2 linked regions of the Prochlorococcus marinus str. NATL2A genome follow. The protein of the gene in region 2 binds, or shares a complex with, the protein of the main gene of each other region. Links are inferred from orthologs where the notes say so. Each region holds a gene or a part of one and is shown on either strand. Other genes may lie near its edges.

Evidence for each region. Proteins that work in one complex are often made in the same cells at the same time.
Region 1: the proteins of pheS (region 2) and pheT are in contact, whole or in part, in a crystal structure (PDB 6P24), measured with the Escherichia coli proteins. The link is inferred for Prochlorococcus marinus str. NATL2A from one-to-one orthologs.

What each region holds. Positions count from the first base shown.
Region 1 is NC_007335.2:882,683-886,215, forward strand. What follows is about bases 287-3,422. They hold pheT (phenylalanine--tRNA ligase subunit beta), read right to left. Parts: upstream 3,024-3,422; coding sequence 549-3,023; downstream 287-548. Other genes in these bases: rpmG (50S ribosomal protein L33), read left to right, coding at 3,139-3,336; rpsR (30S ribosomal protein S18), read left to right, coding at 3,362-3,422. Also shown: more of rpsR, read left to right, coding at 3,423-3,533.
Region 2 is NC_007335.2:1,341,353-1,344,615, reverse strand. Bases 286-3,151 are described here. They hold pheS (phenylalanine--tRNA ligase subunit alpha), read left to right. Parts: upstream 286-1,147; coding sequence 1,148-2,155; downstream 2,156-3,151. Other genes in these bases: PMN2A_RS07375 (NAD(+) kinase), read left to right, coding at 2,248-3,151; surE (5'/3'-nucleotidase SurE), read right to left, coding at 291-1,079; PMN2A_RS07390 (DUF3611 family protein), read left to right, coding at 286-287. Also shown: more of PMN2A_RS07390, read left to right, coding at 1-285; more of PMN2A_RS07375, read left to right, coding at 3,152-3,156; PMN2A_RS07370 (bifunctional cobalt-precorrin-7 (C(5))-methyltransferase/cobalt-precorrin-6B (C(15))-methyltransferase), read right to left, coding at 3,160-3,263.

The DNA of each region.
Region 1 (3,533 bases), 460 kb from region 2 along the record:
ATGACTACTACCATGTAAGCAACAAATTAAAATGCTTATTTATCCGTCCTTTTCAACCTAAAATCAATAAGAAAACTCTAAAAAAATATTAACTTACAAAATTACAGTCCAATTCCTGTCCATTTTAATTATCGAGGCTTAAATGTACTGCCGCAAAATGCTTTTGAGGTGTGCATAACTGCTTTATAGACAGTTATGCATAGATATCGATCAAAACATCTCTTGGATTTTCAACTCCTATATGTATTCTATGGATTTCCTTAGTTAAAAAAATTCTCATTAGTCTAATGTCAGTCCTATTACTAGTCCTGTATTGCGTCGCATTAAGGATCTTAGAGACTATTCTTAAGATGTTTTTGCAATTGAAATATAAAATTTTAAATATGAGTGATTTTTCATCAATGTATATTTTCAAGCAATAACAAAGACATCGATCTTCAAAAAATGTTTATTCTCTAAATATATTTTCTTAAAAAGCGGTGGTCTCGCAAGTCTTGTATTAGACTCTTTATTGGTCTAACTAAGAGACAAGGCTGATATTTCTGAGACTAACTTCTTAGTTCCGCTTTTATTTTTTCTTTAAGAGCATTTCTAATCTTTTCGTGTATTGGATTAATGTCTTTCTCTACTAATGTTTTTTTTGCATCTCTGTATCTGATTCGAAAAGCTTGGCTAATCTCATCCTCGGGCATTGAAGAGCCCTCGTAACGATCTATTAACTCTACTTTCTCTAATAATGGCCTTCCAGTTTTTTTAATTAGACCCATGATTTCTAAAGAGCTATATTTTTTTGAATGTATGAGGGCAATATCTCTTTCCATATAAGGAACAGTGGGGTAATCCTTGTAAATTCTTGTCCAATTTGTTTTCCTTGTCGCAGCTTTTATCAATGAATCAAAATCAAGGTTAAATAAATAAGTTTCCTTAATTAGATCAAATTTCTCAGACTGCGAAGGATGAATTTGACCAAAGAAGCCGATACTTTTGCCTTCAACAAATAATTCAGAAGTTCGGCCTGGATGCATAAAATCTTTTTCAGCAAGCTGCTTATCAATAGTCTCAACTCCAAGAACATCAAGAGATTGCTTAAGTTTGCCTCTTGCTTCAAAATAATCTAACGATAGTTGTTTTGACGCTCCGCCCCACTTACTAAGTCGTTTACTACCAGTCAATGCACCTGATAACAAATTAGTTTCAACAAAACATTCTTTATCTTTTTTGTATGTCTTTGCTATTTCAAAGATCCAACAACCTTCAGCTCCAAAAGATACGTTTCTCTGAAGTATTTTAAGATGTTCATCCCATACATTTGTTCTTAATCTACTTGTCTCTGATAGTAATGGGTTTTTAATCAATACAGCATTATCATCAGTATTTTCTGGACCAACAAGTGAAGAAGTAACTACCTCTTGAAAACCATTGTGGATGAAAGAATTTCGTAAACGTCTTTCAACTAACTTAGTGGGTGAAAGTACTCCTGGCTCAAGAGGATCTGGCATATTTGAATCAAAATTGTCATATCCAATTAGCCTCGCTATCTCCTCTATTAAATCAATTTCTCTTGTTAAATCAGATGATCTATAAGGAGGTACTTGAACATTCCAACCGGAATCATTTGAAGTAAGTATGAGACCAAGTTTTGATAAGAGTGTCTCAATCTCATCTTCATTAAGATATCGAAGTTTAGTAGAATTATTATTTACAAAATTACTATCAGAGCTACTTAATTTACCTAAGACGCTATTGATTTTATCCATTCTTAGATTAACACTAATACTTTTTTTCTTGAAATCAGTATTAACATAAGAAGATATATTGTCTCCTCCTAACTGAACAGAAATTAGTTCACTAGCTCTTTTAGAAACAGCAGTAGTCATATTTGACGATATTCCTTTTTCGTACCTACTACTTGCATCTGTCCTAAGACCTATTTCTCTACTGCTATTTCTAATTGAAGTAGGGGTAAATACAGCAGCTTCTAACCAAATCCTTGTTGTTTTATCACTTACAGAACTATTATTTCCACCTATAACTCCTGCTATTGCTATTGGAATATCGTCGCAGGTAATCAACTTTATCGTGGGATTTATCTTATATTCCTTTTTATCAAGTGCGACAAATAATTCACCTTGCTTACCATTTCTAATACCAAAATCATTTGGTTTAACCTTTCTACCAATTATATTATCTAATAGATCTGCATCAAAAGCATGTAATGGTTGTCCCTGTTCAAGCATTAAATAATTTGTTATGTCTACAACAGGATTTATACAATTTTGTTTTAATGAACTTAATTTATTAAAAATATTTTTATTTGTCTTTCCAGTATTGTCAATACTGTCTATATACGTAATTGAGTATATACAGTCTACTCCAATCGTTTCTTTATCACATATTTTTGGTTCAAATATATTAAAGTCTTCAATGTAATTTAAATTTGGTAATGTTAATTTTGAATTTGTTATTGTAGATATTTCTCGTGCAATACCTACCATTGACATACCATCAGGTCTATTAGCAGTAATAGCTAATTCAATTATGGTGTCATTCAAACAAAGGTAATCAACAGCATTTGAACCAATTGGTGGGATATTTGCTTCATTTTCTTCAAGAATTTCAATACCTTCATTACTACTTTCAATACCTAATTCTTCCAGCGAGCAAATCATTCCCTCGCTTTCAACGCCACGTAAATTAGATAATTTTATTTTTAGTGACTTTGAAGATAAATAAGCTCCAACCTTCGCCACTAGGACGTGAAATCCTGCTTTTACATTTGGTGCACCACAAACAATGCTCAACTTTTTGGGTAAACCAACATCTACAGAACAAACTTTTAGCTTTTCAGCATTTGGATGCGGCGTGATTTCCTCAACAAAACCAATAACAACATTCTTTGCTTGTTCTGATAAGTCTTCTAAAGATTCAACCTCAAAGCCTGTCATTGACAGCTTTTCAGAAAGCTCGTCAATATCATTGTTAAATTCGACAAGATCTTTTAGCCAAGAAACAGATACCTTCATGATTTGTTCTTACACGAGTTATACATAGGTGCTCAAATGAATTTATAAAAAAGGGTGCTTAGCCTAGTAAGATTGTACTTTGTTCCCAGACTCACCAAAGTTGAGCTAAGTTCATATGGCGAAAAAAGGTACCAGAATTGTGGTTACTTTAGAATGTACTGAGTCTAGAACTGTTCCTAGCTCAAAAAAACGTTCTGCAGGAGTATCTAGATACACCACAGAGAAAAATCGTAGGAACACTACTGAGAGACTTGAACTTAAAAAATTCTGTCCTGAATTAAATAAGATGACAATTCATAGAGAAATCAAATAATTGTCCCATACAAACTTTTAAAAAAATGACTAATTCACTATTTAAACAAAAGCTTTCTCCAATAAAGCCAGGCGATCCTATTGATTATAAGGACGTTGAATTATTAAAGAAATTTATTACTGATAGAGGAAAAATTTTACCTAGAAGACTTACAGGATTAACAGCTAAGCAACAAAGAGACTTAACAACAGCGGTTA
Region 2 (3,263 bases):
GTAGAGGTGAAACAAGTCGCTTACTAAAGAGAGGCTTGATTGTCGATTTAGTAGGATTGGTTTTTTCGTCAGTCGGATATCAATCTTTAGCAGGAGCTTTGTTCGTGCAGGCTTCAATGCAAGCTCCTGGAATTTCCATTGGAACAGGTATGAGAGCAATGGAAAACTATCCAATTACTTCTCTAGAAATGCTTTCTGTCTTGAGTAATACCCAGGTTTTGTTTGCCCATTTGATTGGGCTGATTTTTTCTTTATGGTTATTGCAAAGGATTTTCAGGAAAAACTAATTTTTATATTAAGTTTGGCAAATCATCTAAATTTCCTCTCCAAAAAAGATCAGGTTGAATTGGAGTTAGTGAGGGAGAGCATAAAGCTATTTGAGAGACATCACTTGGCCATCCCTTAGGCCCTTCTCCTGCAGATTGAAGATCTTTTACTGCTTCCCCAGCCATCCAAAAATAGGTATTACCTCTTGGATCGACTCTTCGAATGAATTGTTCTTCGTATTGTCTGATTGAAAGTCTTGTCCAAACCAAATCACCCATTTCTTTTTCTTCACAAGGGGGAATATTTAAATTTAGGAGTAAGTTCTTGGGCCAATTTTGTTGAATTGCTTTCTCTGCAATATCTAAGGAAAGTTTCCCAGCGAAACTAAAATTTTTCCATTGAAAACTTGCAACGCTCACCGCAATAGATGGAATCCCATCTAAGGTCCCCTCAAGTGCAGCAGCAACAGTCCCTGAGCAAAAAATATCCGTACCAAGATTAGGCCCATGATTAATTCCAGAAAGAATTAAGTCTGGCTTTTGATCAAGAAGTTCATTAAGTGCGAGTTTTACGCAATCAGCAGGGGTTCCACTACATCCCCAAGCTTTAATACCTCCCCCAAATAATTCGTCTGCCTTTTCAGCGCGTATGGGCGAATGTAAAGTTAATCCATGACCAGTTGCGGATCTTTCTTGATCTGGACAAACAACAGTAACTTTATGTCCTCTGCTCGCTGCAGATGTGGCAAGTGTTCTTATCCCTTCTGCAAAAACACCATCATCATTACTGATTAAAATTTTCAATGGTTTCATTTTTTTGCTATTAGTTTTTAGAACTGGGACAGGTTGCCGATTAAACTAGTACTCGAGATGGCAATTCATTGAGTTCAACATTATCCCTAAAACAGCTCATCGGTGAGCTTGAGATTCTAGAAAGCGAGGCGGCAAAAGAAATTGCTTCTGCTGAAAATTCTGAATCAATAGAGAAATTAAGGTTGAGTTTCCTTGGAAAGAAAGGAAAACTCTCACTCCTATTGGGAGGGATGAAAAATCTTTCTAATGAAGAAAGACCTTTAATTGGTCAAAGAGCGAACGTTTTAAAAACTCAATTGCAAGAACTAATCAAGGAAAAGCTTGAAATTTTAAAAACTCAAGCTTTAAGTCAGATATTAATAAAGGAAACTATAGATGTTACAGCGCCTCCAACAGGTATTACTCAAGGACATCGCCACCCCTTAATAACAACTACTGAGCAAATAATCGATCTTTTCTTGGGTCTTGGATACCAAGTTTCTGAAGGTCCTGAGATAGAGAATGATTACTACAATTTCGAGGCACTGAATATTCCACCTGATCATCCTGCAAGAGATATGCAAGATACTTTTTATCTGGGAGGTGAATACCTTTTGAGAACTCATACATCGCCTGTTCAGATTCGTTGCCTTGAAAGCAAAAAGCCACCTGTAAGAATTGTTTCACCCGGTCGGGTTTATCGAAGAGATGCAGTTGATGCAACTCATTCGCCTGTGTTCCACCAGGTTGAGGTCTTAGCAATTGATGAAAAGCTTGACTTTAGTCATTTAAGAGGAACAGTAATGGCCTTTTTAAAAGCATTTTTTGGAGATCTTCCTATTCGATTTAGGGCTAGCTATTTCCCATTTACGGAGCCATCAGCAGAAGTTGATGTCCAATGGAGAGGAAAGTGGTTAGAAGTTATGGGTTGCGGGATGGTCGATCCTGCTGTTTTAGAGGAATTAGGGATTGATCCAGAAAAATATAGTGGATTTGCTGCTGGACTAGGGGTTGAAAGATTTTGCATGGTTCGTCATGGCCTAGATGATATAAGAAAGTTATATACAAGTGATCTCAGATTTTTAGAACAATTTTAGAGTTGGATTTTTTGAATTAAATTTTAATTTATAAATAAATAATATTGACATTTAATTGCTAATATTGTGCGATAGTTTGTGAAGTATGATCGGTGCCCCGAGTAGGACTGATCGTTAATGACGGGAAAGAGCTTGCTGTTAAGACAGCAAAAACTTTTCAAAAGAAACTAGAAGATTCTGGTTTTGAGGTCGTAAGAGTAAGTAGCGCAGGCGGTTTATTAGGTTTTACTAATCCTGATCAATATATGAGTTCACAAGGATACAACTCATGTATTCCAGAAGGTTTTGATTCTTCAATTTTATTTGCCGTTGTATTGGGAGGTGATGGGACTGTCTTGTCTGCAGCAAGACAAACTGCACCATTGGGTATCCCCATACTCACTGTAAATACTGGACATTTAGGCTTTTTGGCTGAGGCGTATCTTTCAGATATAGATAAAATTTTCAAACATTTAGTTGCAAGGCAATGGAGTATTGAGAAAAGAACAAGCCTAGTAGTGAGTGTTATGAGAGGTGATCAATGTAGATGGGAAGCTCTTTGCCTCAATGAAATGGCATTGCATAGAGAACCTATGACAAGTATGTGTCATTTTGAAATTTCTGTTGGTCGGCATGCGCCCGTCGATATTTCTGCAGATGGTGTAATTCTCTCTACTCCTACTGGTTCAACTGCTTATTCACTCAGTGCCGGGGGACCTGTGATTACTCCTGATTGTCCAGTTTTACAGCTTACGCCTGTATCTCCTCATTCATTAGCATCTAGAGCTCTTGTCTTTAGCAACGAAGAGCCAGTAACGGTTTTTCCTGCCACACCTGAAAGATTAATGATGGTAGTTGATGGTAGTGCAGGCTGTTATGTATGGCCAGAGGATAGAGTTTTAATTAGAAAAAGTGATCATCCAGTTAAGTTCATTAGACTTTCTGATCATGAGTTCTTTCAAGTTCTAAGAAATAAATTAGGTTGGGGACTCCCCCACGTTGCGAAACCTGATAAAACATAAAAATTATTTAATTTCACCCTTCAAAATAAAAACAGGATTTAAAGGAGATAATCTTATATCTTCTCCAATACTTACACCTCTATACGATTGATGTTGACTAATAGATA